Regions from separate parts of the Neobacillus sp. DFD-2R genome, predicted to be linked through region 2. Evidence: a T-box and tRNA genes for the amino acid it is inferred to sense, from the RefSeq annotation. Region 2 holds a T-box; the other holds one or more tRNA genes.
What was found. The T-box of region 2 lies ahead of leuS (leucine--tRNA ligase). A T-box ahead of a tRNA ligase gene usually reads a tRNA of that ligase, here a tRNA-Leu.
Positions count from the first base shown of each region.

Region 1 (7,818 bases), 1.3 Mb from region 2:
TTTTCGGCGCAGAGTCACTCGACCAGTGAGCTATTACGCACTCTTTAAATGGTGGCTGCTTCTAAGCCAACATCCTGGTTGTCTAAGCAACTCCACATCCTTTTCCACTTAACGTATACTTTGGGACCTTAGCTGGTGGTCTGGGCTGTTTCCCTTTTGACTACGGATCTTATCACTCGCAGTCTGACTCCCACGGATAAGTCTTTGGCATTCGGAGTTTGTCTGAATTCGGTAACCCGATGAGGGCCCCTAGTCCAAACAGTGCTCTACCTCCAAGACTCTTACTACGTGAGGCTAGCCCTAAAGCTATTTCGGAGAGAACCAGCTATCTCCAAGTTCGATTGGAATTTCTCCGCTACCCACACCTCATCCCCGCACTTTTCAACGTGCGTGGGTTCGGGCCTCCATCCAGTGTTACCTGGACTTCACCCTGGACATGGGTAGATCACCTGGTTTCGGGTCTACGACCACATACTCATTCGCCCTATTCAGACTCGCTTTCGCTGCGGCTCCGTCTCTTCAACTTAACCTTGCATGTAATCGTAACTCGCCGGTTCATTCTACAAAAGGCACGCCATCACCCATAAACGGGCTCTGACTACTTGTAGGCACACGGTTTCAGGAACTATTTCACTCCCCTTCCGGGGTGCTTTTCACCTTTCCCTCACGGTACTGGTTCACTATCGGTCACTAGGGAGTATTTAGCCTTGGGAGATGGTCCTCCCTGCTTCCGACCGGATTTCACGTGTCCGGCCGTACTCAGGATCCACTCAGGAGGGAACGAAGTTTCAACTACAGGGTTTTTACCTTCTATGACGGACCTTTCCAGATCGCTTCATCTACCCCGTTCCTTTGTAACTCCATGTTGAGTGTCCTACAACCCCAAGAGGCAAGCCTCTTGGTTTGGGCTATGTCCCGTTTCGCTCGCCGCTACTCAGGGAATCGCGTTTGCTTTCTCTTCCTCCGGGTACTTAGATGTTTCAGTTCCCCGGGTATGCCTTCCATACCCTATGTATTCAGGTAAAGATACTGTTCCATTACGAACAGCGGGTTTCCCCATTCGGAAATCTCCGGATCAAAGCTTACTTACAGCTCCCCGAAGCATATCGGTGTTAGTCCCGTCCTTCATCGGCTCCTAGTGCCAAGGCATTCACCGTGCGCCCTTTCTAACTTAACCTAAAAGGTTTATTTCTCTTACTTAATAAGAGAGAAAACTAAAATGGCAAGGAAAAATTGAACTGCATTTTTCCCTATAACTCGGTTCTTACTTTGACTTCTTCTTTACGATTATCCAGTTTTCAAAGAACGAATAAAAAAAGCTTCGAGAGAATTGCTCTCTCAAAACTAAACAAACAAAGAACGTGTTTCAAACAAACTGTTTTGTCCGGCTCATATGTCCGGCATATATCCTTAGAAAGGAGGTGATCCAGCCGCACCTTCCGATACGGCTACCTTGTTACGACTTCACCCCAATCATCTGTCCCACCTTAGGCGGCTGGCTCCTTACGGTTACCCCACCGACTTCGGGTGTTACAAACTCTCGTGGTGTGACGGGCGGTGTGTACAAGGCCCGGGAACGTATTCACCGCGGCATGCTGATCCGCGATTACTAGCGATTCCGGCTTCATGTAGGCGAGTTGCAGCCTACAATCCGAACTGAGAATGGTTTTATGGGATTGGCTCGACCTTGCGGTTTTGCAGCCCTTTGTACCATCCATTGTAGCACGTGTGTAGCCCAGGTCATAAGGGGCATGATGATTTGACGTCATCCCCACCTTCCTCCGGTTTGTCACCGGCAGTCACCTTAGAGTGCCCAACTGAATGCTGGCAACTAAGATCAAGGGTTGCGCTCGTTGCGGGACTTAACCCAACATCTCACGACACGAGCTGACGACAACCATGCACCACCTGTCACTCTGTCCCCCGAAGGGGAAAGCCCTATCTCTAGGGGTGTCAGAGGATGTCAAGACCTGGTAAGGTTCTTCGCGTTGCTTCGAATTAAACCACATGCTCCACCGCTTGTGCGGGCCCCCGTCAATTCCTTTGAGTTTCAGCCTTGCGGCCGTACTCCCCAGGCGGAGTGCTTAATGCGTTAGCTGCAGCACTAAAGGGCGGAAACCCTCTAACACTTAGCACTCATCGTTTACGGCGTGGACTACCAGGGTATCTAATCCTGTTTGCTCCCCACGCTTTCGCGCCTCAGCGTCAGTTACAGACCAGAAAGTCGCCTTCGCCACTGGTGTTCCTCCACATCTCTACGCATTTCACCGCTACACGTGGAATTCCACTTTCCTCTTCTGCACTCAAGTCCCCCAGTTTCCAATGACCCTCCACGGTTGAGCCGTGGGCTTTCACATCAGACTTAAAGGACCGCCTGCGCGCGCTTTACGCCCAATAATTCCGGACAACGCTTGCCACCTACGTATTACCGCGGCTGCTGGCACGTAGTTAGCCGTGGCTTTCTGGTTAGGTACCGTCAAGGTACCGGCAGTTACTCCGGTACTTGTTCTTCCCTAACAACAGAGCTTTACGACCCGAAGGCCTTCATCGCTCACGCGGCGTTGCTCCGTCAGACTTTCGTCCATTGCGGAAGATTCCCTACTGCTGCCTCCCGTAGGAGTCTGGGCCGTGTCTCAGTCCCAGTGTGGCCGATCACCCTCTCAGGTCGGCTACGCATCGTCGCCTTGGTGAGCCGTTACCTCACCAACTAGCTAATGCGCCGCGGGCCCATCTGTAAGTGACAGCCGAAACCGTCTTTCAGCTTTTCCTCATGTGAGGAAAAGGATTATCCGGTATTAGCTCCGGTTTCCCGAAGTTATCCCAGTCTTACAGGCAGGTTGCCCACGTGTTACTCACCCGTCCGCCGCTAACCTTCAGGAGCAAGCTCCTAAAGATTCGCTCGACTTGCATGTATTAGGCACGCCGCCAGCGTTCGTCCTGAGCCAGGATCAAACTCTCCAAGAAAGTTGATTAGCTCATTTGTTACGTTGGCTTAGCTTCACTTTCTTACGAAAGATCTGCTAATGTTTATTGTTTGTTTACACGTCTTGTTTGTTTAGTTTTCAAAGAACAATATCATGTCGCAAGTGCGACTTTAATATAATAACAAAGTATATCAACCTTGTCAATATATTATTTTTGTTTTTTTTTGGTGGAGCCTAGCGGGATCGAACCGCTGACCTCCTGCGTGCAAAGCAGGCGCTCTCCCAGCTGAGCTAAGGCCCCGTATGTTATTGAAAATGAATGGTCGGGAAGACAGGATTCGAACCTGCGACCCCTTGGTCCCAAACCAAGTGCTCTACCAAGCTGAGCTACTTCCCGATTTATAATGGCGCGCCCGAAAGGAGTCGAACCCATAACCTTCTGATCCGTAGTCAGACGCTCTATCCAATTGAGCTACGGGCGCATTATTTTGAGAGTAATTTTGCTATCGCAAAAAACTTTGGTGCCGAGGACCGGAATCGAACCGGTACGGTAGTCACCTACCGCAGGATTTTAAGTCCTGTGCGTCTGCCAGTTCCGCCACCCCGGCACTGCTTGGAGCGGAAGACGGGATTCGAACCCGCGACCCCCACCTTGGCAAGGTGGTGTTCTACCACTGAACTACTTCCGCATTATAGTAAGTTATTTTGCTTTCCCTAAAAACTTTGGTGCGGGTGAAGGGAGTCGAACCCCCACGCCTTGCGGCGCCAGATCCTAAGTCTGGTGCGTCTGCCAATTCCGCCACACCCGCATTATGGTAAGTTATTTTGCTATCGCAAAAAACTCTGGTGAGCCATGAAGGACTCGAACCTTCGACCCTCTGATTAAAAGTCAGATGCTCTACCAACTGAGCTAATGGCTCAAAAAAATGGTGCCGGCTAGAGGACTTGAACCCCCAACCTACTGATTACAAGTCAGTTGCTCTACCAATTGAGCTAAACCGGCATATATGGTGGAGGATGACGGGCTCGAACCGCCGACCCTCTGCTTGTAAGGCAGATGCTCTCCCAGCTGAGCTAATCCTCCACAATATAAGCCTGGCAACGTCCTACTCTCACAGGGACAAAGTCCCAACTACCATCGGCGCTGAGAAGCTTAACTTCCGTGTTCGGTATGGGAACGGGTGTGACCTTCTCGCCATTGCTGCCAGGCTATTTTCTTTGAGGTTTCATTCCCTCAAAACTGGATAATGCAGAAGAAGTTTGGTAAAAACGAGTTCACCTTGTTCATATATATATGACTTGGTTAAGTCCTCGAACGATTAGTATCAGTCAGCTCCACACGTCACCGCGCTTCCACCTCTGACCTATCAACCTGATCATCTTTCAGGGTTCTTACTAGCTTGACGCTATGGGAAATCTCATCTTGAGGGGGGCTTCATGCTTAGATGCTTTCAGCACTTATCCCGTCCGCACATAGCTACCCAGCGATGCCTTTGGCAAGACAACTGGTACACCAGCGGTGCGTCCATCCCGGTCCTCTCGTACTAAGGACAGCTCCTCTCAAATTTCCTGCGCCCACGACGGATAGGGACCGAACTGTCTCACGACGTTCTGAACCCAGCTCGCGTACCGCTTTAATGGGCGAACAGCCCAACCCTTGGGACCGACTACAGCCCCAGGATGCGATGAGCCGACATCGAGGTGCCAAACCTCCCCGTCGATGTGGACTCTTGGGGGAGATAAGCCTGTTATCCCCGGGGTAGCTTTTATCCGTTGAGCGATGGCCCTTCCATGCGGAACCACCGGATCACTAAGCCCGACTTTCGTCCCTGCTCGACTTGTAGGTCTCGCAGTCAAGCTCCCTTGTGCCTTTACACTCTACGAATGATTTCCAACCATTCTGAGGGAACCTTTGGGCGCCTCCGTTACTCTTTAGGAGGCGACCGCCCCAGTCAAACTGCCCACCTGACACTGTCTCCCACCCCGATGAGGGGTGCGGGTTAGAATTTCAATACAGCCAGGGTAGTATCCCACCGACGCCTCCACCGAAGCTAGCGCTCCGGCTTCTACGGCTCCTACCTATCCTGTACAAGCTGTACCAAAATTCAATATCAGGCTACAGTAAAGCTCCACGGGGTCTTTCCGTCCTGTCGCGGGTAACCTGCATCTTCACAGGTACTATAATTTCACCGAGTCTCTCGTTGAGACAGTGCCCAGATCGTTACGCCTTTCGTGCGGGTCGGAACTTACCCGACAAGGAATTTCGCTACCTTAGGACCGTTATAGTTACGGCCGCCGTTTACTGGGGCTTCGATTCAGAGCTTCGCTTTTAAGGCTAACCCCTCCTCTTAACCTTCCAGCACCGGGCAGGCGTCAGCCCCTATACTTCGCCTTGCGGCTTCGCAGAGACCTGTGTTTTTGCTAAACAGTCGCCTGGGCCTATTCACTGCGGCTCTTCGAGGCTATTCACCCCAAAGAGCACCCCTTCTCCCGAAGTTACGGGGTCATTTTGCCGAGTTCCTTAACGAGAGTTCTCTCGCTCACCTTAGGATTCTCTCCTCGCCTACCTGTGTCGGTTTGCGGTACGGGCACCTTTTATCTCGCTAGAGGCTTTTCTTGGCAGTGTGGAATCAGGAACTTCGGTACTAAATTTCCCTCGCTGTCACAGCTCAGCCTTCACGCAAGCGGGATTTGCCTCGCTTGCAGCCTAACTGCTTAGACGCGCATATCCAACAGCGCGCTTACCCTATCCTCCTGCGTCCCCCCGTTGCTCAAACGATAAAGAGGTGGTACAGGAATATCAACCTGTTGTCCATCGCCTACGCCTTTCGGCCTCGGCTTAGGTCCCGACTAACCCTGAGCGGACGAGCCTTCCTCAGGAAACCTTAGGCATTCGGTGGATGAGATTCTCACTCATCTTTCGCTACTCATACCGGCATTCTCACTTCTAAGCGCTCCACCAGTCCTTACGGTCTGACTTCAACGCCCTTAGAACGCTCTCCTACCACTGACATCAACGATGTCAATCCACAGCTTCGGTGATACGTTTAGCCCCGGTACATTTTCGGCGCAGAGTCACTCGACCAGTGAGCTATTACGCACTCTTTAAATGGTGGCTGCTTCTAAGCCAACATCCTGGTTGTCTAAGCAACTCCACATCCTTTTCCACTTAACGTATACTTTGGGACCTTAGCTGGTGGTCTGGGCTGTTTCCCTTTTGACTACGGATCTTATCACTCGCAGTCTGACTCCCACGGATAAGTCTTTGGCATTCGGAGTTTGTCTGAATTCGGTAACCCGATGAGGGCCCCTAGTCCAAACAGTGCTCTACCTCCAAGACTCTTACTACGTGAGGCTAGCCCTAAAGCTATTTCGGAGAGAACCAGCTATCTCCAAGTTCGATTGGAATTTCTCCGCTACCCACACCTCATCCCCGCACTTTTCAACGTGCGTGGGTTCGGGCCTCCATCCAGTGTTACCTGGACTTCACCCTGGACATGGGTAGATCACCTGGTTTCGGGTCTACGACCACATACTCATTCGCCCTATTCAGACTCGCTTTCGCTGCGGCTCCGTCTCTTCAACTTAACCTTGCATGTAATCGTAACTCGCCGGTTCATTCTACAAAAGGCACGCCATCACCCATAAACGGGCTCTGACTACTTGTAGGCACACGGTTTCAGGAACTATTTCACTCCCCTTCCGGGGTGCTTTTCACCTTTCCCTCACGGTACTGGTTCACTATCGGTCACTAGGGAGTATTTAGCCTTGGGAGATGGTCCTCCCTGCTTCCGACCGGATTTCACGTGTCCGGCCGTACTCAGGATCCACTCAGGAGGGAACGAAGTTTCAACTACAGGGTTTTTACCTTCTATGACGGACCTTTCCAGATCGCTTCATCTACCCCGTTCCTTTGTAACTCCATGTTGAGTGTCCTACAACCCCAAGAGGCAAGCCTCTTGGTTTGGGCTATGTCCCGTTTCGCTCGCCGCTACTCAGGGAATCGCGTTTGCTTTCTCTTCCTCCGGGTACTTAGATGTTTCAGTTCCCCGGGTATGCCTTCCATACCCTATGTATTCAGGTAAAGATACTGTTCCATTACGAACAGCGGGTTTCCCCATTCGGAAATCTCCGGATCAAAGCTTACTTACAGCTCCCCGAAGCATATCGGTGTTAGTCCCGTCCTTCATCGGCTCCTAGTGCCAAGGCATTCACCGTGCGCCCTTTCTAACTTAACCTAAAAGGTTTATTTCTCTTACTTAATAAGAGAGAAAACTAAAATGGCAAGGAAAAATTGAACTGCATTTTTCCCTATAACTCGGTTCTTACTTTGACTTCTTCTTTACGATTATCCAGTTTTCAAAGAACGAATAAAAAAAGCTTCGAGAGAATTGCTCTCTCAAAACTAAACAAACAAAGAACGTGTTTCAAACAAACTGTTTTGTCCGGCTCATATGTCCGGCATATATCCTTAGAAAGGAGGTGATCCAGCCGCACCTTCCGATACGGCTACCTTGTTACGACTTCACCCCAATCATCTGTCCCACCTTAGGCGGCTGGCTCCTTACGGTTACCCCACCGACTTCGGGTGTTACAAACTCTCGTGGTGTGACGGGCGGTGTGTACAAGGCCCGGGAACGTATTCACCGCGGCATGCTGATCCGCGATTACTAGCGATTCCGGCTTCATGTAGGCGAGTTGCAGCCTACAATCCGAACTGAGAATGGTTTTATGGGATTGGCTCGACCTTGCGGTTTTGCAGCCCTTTGTACCATCCATTGTAGCACGTGTGTAGCCCAGGTCATAAGGGGCATGATGATTTGACGTCATCCCCACCTTCCTCCGGTTTGTCACCGGCAGTCACCTTAGAGTGCCCAACTGAATGCTGGCAACT
Region 1 is NZ_CM173228.1:5,367,154-5,374,971, forward strand. Features, by position in the region: rRNA gene AC3ANV_RS26985 (23S ribosomal RNA) at 1-1,177, opposite strand, end outside; rRNA gene AC3ANV_RS26990 (16S ribosomal RNA) at 1,415-2,964, opposite strand; tRNA gene AC3ANV_RS26995 (tRNA-Ala) at 3,150-3,225, opposite strand; tRNA gene AC3ANV_RS27000 (tRNA-Pro) at 3,245-3,321, opposite strand; tRNA gene AC3ANV_RS27005 (tRNA-Arg) at 3,330-3,406, opposite strand; tRNA gene AC3ANV_RS27010 (tRNA-Leu) at 3,444-3,532, opposite strand; tRNA gene AC3ANV_RS27015 (tRNA-Gly) at 3,539-3,613, opposite strand; tRNA gene AC3ANV_RS27020 (tRNA-Leu) at 3,649-3,733, opposite strand; tRNA gene AC3ANV_RS27025 (tRNA-Lys) at 3,769-3,844, opposite strand; tRNA gene AC3ANV_RS27030 (tRNA-Thr) at 3,852-3,927, opposite strand; tRNA gene AC3ANV_RS27035 (tRNA-Val) at 3,933-4,008, opposite strand; rRNA gene rrf (5S ribosomal RNA) at 4,018-4,133, opposite strand; rRNA gene AC3ANV_RS27045 (23S ribosomal RNA) at 4,224-7,162, opposite strand; rRNA gene AC3ANV_RS27050 (16S ribosomal RNA) at 7,400-7,818, opposite strand, start outside.
Region 1: it encodes a tRNA-Leu, which carries the amino acid that the T-box ahead of leuS (leucine--tRNA ligase) is inferred to sense. The anticodon was not compared.

Region 2 (7,818 bases):
GTTATTTCTTTTATATAAATGGCGTAGCTTACCGTTCATTTCAAAAATTCGTGCCATCATTTGTGACGAGGCTGATTTTAAAATAAAAAAATAAACAAAAAACCAGGCTGTTATCAGTCTGGTTTTACCTTTTTTCAATTGCGACAATAAAAGGCGGATTATTTTTTTGATTAATAAATTGATACTGTAAAACATGTGCAGCTTTTTGATCTATTTGTTGGCAATAGTCGAGCAGGATATCCCGTTCGATAGTACCTTCATCGTGACCATGATAAATGACAATGATGATAATTCCTTCAGGCGACATAATTTCTAAGAGCTGTTCAATCGCTGAAATTGTGGTTTCAGGTCTTGTCACAATTGTTTTATCACTGCCGGGCAGGTAGCCCAAATTAAAAATTGCGCCGGTTACATTTCCATGATGAATGGAAGGGATTTTTTCCAAAAGATTTTCATGACCTTCATGAAAAAGTGTCACCCGCTCTGACAAACTGTGTTGATTTAAGCGTTCCCCGGTTGCGACAATCGCATCTTCTTGAACATCAAATCCCAATACTTTACCATTCTCACCAACAAGTTCAGCTAAAAATAAAGTATCATGACCGTTCCCTACTGTTGCATCAACCACGATATCGCCATTTTTAACCGTTTGCCCGAGCAATTTTTTTGCAAAGGGAAGAATTCGCTCCAATTTCATGTTTTTACTTCCCTTCCTGAGAAAATTTACCCTGCCAGCTGTCTCTACGCTTGAGTTCCGCATCAATGGCATTTAATACTTCCCATTTGTTTACACTCCACATCGGACCTACCATTAGGTCAATCGGTCCATCACCGGTAATTCGATGAACAATCATTTCCGGCGGTAAAATTTCCAATTGGTCACATACTAAGTTTACATAGTTCTCTTTTGAAAGGAAATCAAGCATTCCTTTTTCATATTGCTTCACCATTGGTGTGCCCTTTAAAAGATGCAGCAAGTGAATTTTAATTCCTTGTACATCCAATTTCGCTACTTCACGTGCTGTTTCCATCATCATCTCGTTTGATTCAAGCGGCAGGCCATTAATAATATGGGAGCAAATGCGGATTCCATGTTTTCTCAGTTTATTCACGCCGTCAATGTAGCATTGAAAATCATGAGCCCGATTGATTAGTAAGGCTGTACGTTCATGGACAGTCTGTAAACCAAGTTCCACCCATAAATAGGTTCGCTCGTTTAGTTCCGCTAAATATTCAACGACATCATCGGGCAAACAATCCGGACGTGTGGCAATCGACAGCCCAACTACCCCTTCCTGATCGAGGACCTTCTCAAATTTTTCACGGAGAACCTCAACAGGGGCATGTGTATTCGTGTAAGCCTGAAAATAGGCCATGTATTTGCCGTCTTTCCATTTTGTATGCATCTTTTCCTTTATTTCACGAAATTGTGTTTCCAGGGTTTCAGTCCGGTCACCGGCAAAATCCCCTGAACCCGCAGCACTGCAAAAGGTGCAGCCGCCGTGAGCGACGGTACCATCACGGTTCGGGCAGTCAAAGCCGCCATCGAGTGCCACTTTAAAAACCTTATGGCCAAATTGCCGGCGTAGGTGGTAATTCCAGGTGTGATAACGTTTATCGTCGGAAGCATATGGAAAAGGTTTGGTCTGAAGCATGTCAGAAACCTCCTTTTTTTGAAAAGAATTTTATTCACATAAATTCCATTTTAACATGAAGTCATAGGCATATCCAATTGTACAAATTGGCAGCATTTATCAATCTTCCGATGTAATAGGAAAAAGAATGGAGAACACAATAAGAAATGAAGCAGTATGCTTCAAAGAAGGTTATTCTTGGTGCCACACATTTAAGGGGGTTCTTAGATGGCTACTCGTGAATCAATGGAAAGTCTAATGCAAAAATGTGAGGATACTCTTCGATTTGCTCAAAATCAATATAAAGAAAGCAGCCTTCAGCAGCATTATAACAATGATGATTATCAAAAAGCCCTGCAGCAGCTCGAAGAAACGTATCAAGATATTTGTACGATGGCTCATAGTGCAAATTCACAGCAGCGGGAACAGCTTCATAGAATGAGGCTGCAGCTGCAGCAGATTCAAAATACGATGATTTTACAAGGGTATTAAGAGGAGGAGAGCAGTTGAAAAAGCGTTCTAAACAACAAAACCCCGAACAAAAAACACGAAATGGCAGTAACAATCAAGATATAGAACTAGGGCAGGATTACGATTTAGTGAAGCAATCTAAAAAGAATTATGAAAAAACAGGCGGTCAGCCAGTTAAATCGAAATTTCATCAGGAAAATGGACAATCATCCTAATAAAGCAATCAAGTTTCCCTCAACGGTTCTAGTTGAGGGTTATTTTTTTTCCGAGTCATGCTTTAAAAATCTCTGATTAATGTTTTTGCGGAAATATGATAGGTATTTGCGGGAAAAGGCGAAACTTCTGCGGAATAACCACTGTAACTCGCGGAATTATCCCTAATACCCGCGGAATCATTTTTTATTAAGGTCTTTTCGTAAACTTTGTTGCTTTTGAAACTTAATAAAGTTCATTTACTAAGTTTCTAGGCAATTTTCGCAAATGTTCTTACGAAAAGATGCCACGAAGCTTCTAATTATACGGGTTGATAAACTTATACGAAGAACAACAATCTATGCGAAAATAGCCTTTATTAAACCTTCTCTAACGAAAAAGGATTGCGCCTAATCTGAAAACAGTCTAAAATTACTTGGGGAATCGAAATAATTTTAGATTAAGGAGCGTTTTTCATGCCACGTGCCTTATGGCTTTTGATTGTTGGGATGGCAGTGAATGTAACAGGCTCTTCTTTTTTATGGCCTTTGAATTCAATCTATATTCACGAACATCTAGGAAAATCACTATCGGTTGCCGGGGTTGTTTTAATGTTAAACTCCGGGGCAAGCGTTATTGGTAATTTATATGGAGGAAGATTATTTGATAAATTAGGAGGGTACAAATCTGTACTTCTAGGTATCGGCATTACCTTTTTAGCCCTCGTTGGATTATCTGTCCGGCATGACTGGCCGGAATATATCGTTTTTTTAACAATTATTGGTTTTGGAGCAGGAATCGTTTTTCCATCCATGTATGCCATGGCAGGGTCCGTTTGGAAGGAAGGCGGCCGTAAAGCTTTTAATGCTATGTATGTGGCTCAAAACCTGGGCGTTGCAGTTGGAGCCGCGCTCGGGGGAATTGTGGCTGATTACTCATTTCAATTAATTTTCCTTGCCAATACATTTATGTATTTCATCTTTTTACTGATTGCTATTTTTGGCTATAGAGGAATCACTTCAGATTCGGCTAAACAGGCTAATGATCAAAAAGATAAAACCCAAGTAAAAGGAAGAAAAAATCTTCAAGCATTATTGATTCTTTGCTCAGGCTATTTATTATGCTGGGTTGCCTATGTCCAATGGCCAACGACGATTGCTTCCTACACACAGCAAATTCATATATCATTAGCTCAATATAGCTTATTATGGACAATAAACGGAGCCTTAATTGTTCTGGGTCAGCCCTTATTAACGGTTATTTTGAAACATCTTGCAGCCTCGCTAAAGCTACAAATGCTAATCGGTATCGCTATTTTTATTATTTCTTTTATTGTAGCAGGGAAAGCAAACGCCTTTGCAGGTTTTCTAGTTGCTATGATCATTTTAACCATTGGTGAAATGTTTATCTGGCCGGCTGTGCCAACGGTAGCTTTCAGTTTAGCGCCAAAGGGACGGGAAGGTTTTTATCAGGGAATTGTCAATAGTACGGCAACAGGGGGAAGAATGCTCGGTCCATTGCTGGGGGGCATGCTGGCGGACTTATATAGTATGTCCACATTGTTTTTGGTACTGATAGCTTTATTCCTCATTTCAATTGTATCAACGTTATTCTATGATCGTGGTTTAAAAACGAAAAAGCATTTTACAGCAAAAGTAATGTAGACGGTTCTGATTAGGACCGTTTTTTTTATTAGTTTAAAAATAATTCATCCGGTTCATACTGTTTTTAGGCGTTCGTTTGCTTGCAACATGTTAGAAAATTTAATACAATAACCGTATACTTTTATATTGAAAAAACAGTGATGAGGAATAGTAGTGGTTAATATCCGTATTTAGAGAGTTGACGGCTGGTGGGAGTCAACCGGGTACATCATGAACTCGCCTAAGAGTTGCAAGCGTGAATAATAGTAATGTTTGCCGTTTTCCGCGTTAAGGATGAATGAAGCGAGTGTTGACAACACTAATGTGGGTGGTACCGCGGGAAGATACATACAATCCTCTCGTCCCGTTTTTGGGATGAGAGGTTTTTTTATTTTAAGATTTATTAGAAAAATAATTTTATGACTTAGAAGACTGTCTAGCTCCAGCGCCTAGGGGATCGAGATCATAAGCCCATCCGTCAAGAAGGTTAAAGAACAACCTTCTCGCCGGCTCGTCTTATGCTTGTCGCCCCTGGGCAAGGTGCTTCCGCTTTTCTGGTTAGGAGGAAAACTTATGAGTTTCGATCATCAAGAAATCGAAAAGAAGTGGCAAAAGAAATGGGAAACAGAAAAAACATTTAAAACAAACGAAGAATTTGGCAAAAGAAAATTCTACGCTTTAGATATGTTTCCATATCCATCGGGTGCGGGATTACATGTTGGACACCCTGAAGGCTATACGGCAACTGATATCCTTTCCCGCTTAAAACGGATGCAGGGATACAATGTTCTTCATCCAATGGGCTGGGACGCTTTTGGTTTACCGGCGGAGCAATATGCATTGGATACCGGAAATGACCCTGCAGATTTCACTAAGCAAAATATTGATACGTTCCGCAGACAAATTAAATCTCTTGGCTTCTCTTATGATTGGGACCGGGAAGTAAATACCACCGACCCTGAATATTACAAATGGACGCAGTGGATTTTCTTAAAACTATTTGAAAAAGGTCTTGCCTATATAGATGAAGTAGCGGTTAACTGGTGCCCGGCACTTGGAACCGTTTTGGCAAACGAAGAAGTCATTGATGGAAAAAGTGAACGCGGCGGCCACCCGGTGGAACGCCGTCCAATGAAGCAATGGATGTTAAAAATTACTGCCTACGGGGATCGTTTGCTTGAAGATCTTGAGGAGCTTGATTGGCCGGAAAGTCTGAAAGAAATGCAGCGCAATTGGATCGGCCGTTCTGAAGGTGCTGAAGTTACTTTTAACATTGACGGTCACGAAGAAACCTTCACCGTATTTACTACACGCCCTGATACATTATTTGGCGCTACCTATGCGGTGCTTGCTCCGGAGCATTCATTTGTAAATAAAATTACGACTCCTGAACAGCGTGCTGCAGTTGATGCTTATTTAGAGAAGGTAAAGAGCAAGAGCGATCTTGAGCGAACTGACCTAGCGAAGGAAAAAACCGGAGTATTTACCGGTGCATATGCGATCAATCCTGCAAATGGCGAGAAAATGCCAATCTGGATTGCCGATTATGTATTGGTAAGCTACGGAACGGGTGCGATCATGGCTGTACCTGCACACGATGAGCGTGACTATGAATTTGCTAAACAGTTTGATTTACCGATTAAGCAGGTTGTTGCCGGGGGAGATATTGAAGAAGAGGCCTACACAGGCGATGGTGACCATATTAATTCCGATTTCTTAAATGGTTTGGATAAGCTTGAGGCCATTCAAAAAATGATTTCATGGCTTGAAGAAAAAGGTATTGGTACAAAAAAAGTAACGTTTCGTTTACGTGATTGGCTGTTTAGCCGCCAGCGTTACTGGGGAGAGCCGATTCCGGTTATCCATTGGGAAGATGGTACAATGACTGCTGTACCGGAAGAGCAGCTTCCATTAACATTACCGAAAACGAAAGAAATCAGACCATCCGGAACGGGTGAATCACCTCTTGCTGTGATAGAGGATTGGGTAAATGTGGTTGACCCGCAGACAGGTAAAAAGGGCCGCCGTGAAACCAATACAATGCCGCAATGGGCAGGCAGCTGCTGGTATTATTTACGTTATATTGACCCGAAAAATGATCAGGCACTTGCTGCTGAGGAAAAATTAAAGCATTGGCTTCCCGTTGACACTTATATTGGCGGGGCAGAACATGCGGTGCTGCACTTACTTTACGCTCGCTTCTGGCATAAATTCTTGTATGATATCGGAGTTGTGCCGACAAAAGAACCATTCCAAAAACTATTTAACCAAGGAATGATCTTAGGGGAAAACAATGAAAAAATGAGTAAATCAAAAGGGAATGTTGTCAATCCTGATGATATTGTAGCCAGTCATGGTGCCGATACTTTGCGCTTGTATGAAATGTTTATGGGACCGCTTGATGCCTCGATTGCCTGGTCAACGAATGGTCTTGATGGCTCACGCCGTTTCTTAGATCGGGTTTGGCGCTTAATGGTAGAAGAGGATGGAGAGGTAAATCCGAAAATCCAGCCAAATGAAGAAGCTGTTAATTTGGAAAAAATTTATCATCAAACAGTGAAAAAAGTAACCGAGGATTACGAAGGCTTGAGATTCAATACGGCCATTTCACAAATGATGGTATTTATAAATGAAGCCTATAAGTCAACCGTTCTACCAAAGGATTATATGGAAGGCTTCGTAAAATTACTGTCACCTGTTTGTCCTCATATCTCCGAGGAGCTATGGGTAAAGTTAGGACATAGTGAAACAATTTCCTACGAAGCTTGGCCTGCATATGATGAAGCAAAGCTCGTGGATGAAGAAATTGAAATTGTCATTCAAGTGAATGGTAAAGTTAAAACAAAGCTAATGGTCCCAACTGACGCCAGCAAGGAATCGTTAGAAGAAATTGCCATGGATGACGATAGGGTAAAAGAACAAATTGAAGGAAAAACCATTCGTAAAGTCATCACGGTGCCAGGTAAATTAGTAAATATTGTAGCAAATTAAAACGAAGAAAGAGGCTGAGATGCCTCTTTCTTTTAAGGGGATGTTAAGGATGGAAGAATTACAAATCATTACACCGGAAGAATTGCAAAAAAAGCTTGAGAATGGGGAAAAGCTTGAGCTCGTAGATGTCAGGGAAGATGAAGAAGTGGCAGCGGGTATAATTCCCGGGGCAAAGCATATTCGCATGGGTGATATCCCGATGAACCTTGACTATTTTGATAAAGATAAAGAATATATTTTTATTTGCCGCTCCAGCCACCGCAGTGGAAATGTATGCTACTATCTTCAAGAACAAGGCTATAAAGTCCGTAATATGATTGGCGGCATGCTGGCATGGACCGGTGAGACGAAATAAAGAAAAAACCAATTCCAAAATTTGGAATTGGTTTTTTTATTCACAATAATTAATGAGCTTTTTCCGATCTTTTAAAAGCAATCCACCCATAATCATTAATGGAACAATGTTGACGACTGCCAGTACTGTTCCTTGGAAGTCGGAACCAATGAATAAACCGTGTAATGTAACTAAGGCATAAAGAATTGGATTCAATGCATGTAATTTCCGCCATTTTTGATAACCGATTTTTTTGCGGGCTTTTGAGGTAACAATGGTCATAAGTAAAAAATACAGCGAGATGATCCCCATGGCCATTGGCAAGGGTTTATAGGTCGTATTAAATGGAATTAGTACCTCAGCCCATTTAAAAGAGATATATGAATCAATCAGCAAAAAACCGAGATGCCCGCATACCATAAAAAACGCCCAATTTGAAAGTGTTTCATGAAAATGAAGGGTAATCGTAACTTTTTGTTTGCGCATTTTTTGGACCTGTGAGTAAAGCCCAATAATGACAGATAAATATAATAAAAGATAGGCTACCGTACCT
Region 2 is NZ_CM173228.1:1,220,130-1,227,947, forward strand. Features, by position in the region: gene AC3ANV_RS05845 (tetraprenyl-beta-curcumene synthase family protein) at 1-86, shown strand, start outside; gene mnmM (tRNA 5-(aminomethyl)-2-thiouridylate-methyltransferase MnmM) at 125-697, opposite strand; gene mnmL (tRNA modification radical SAM protein MnmL/YtqA) at 702-1,655, opposite strand; gene AC3ANV_RS05860 (YtzC family protein) at 1,863-2,126, shown strand; gene AC3ANV_RS05865 (glycogen biosynthesis protein GlgD) at 2,141-2,320, shown strand; gene AC3ANV_RS05870 (MDR family MFS transporter) at 2,774-3,961, shown strand; T-box leader at 4,090-4,310, shown strand; gene leuS (leucine--tRNA ligase) at 4,514-6,931, shown strand; gene AC3ANV_RS05880 (rhodanese-like domain-containing protein) at 6,981-7,286, shown strand; gene AC3ANV_RS05885 (ferric reductase-like transmembrane domain-containing protein) at 7,323-7,818, opposite strand, start outside.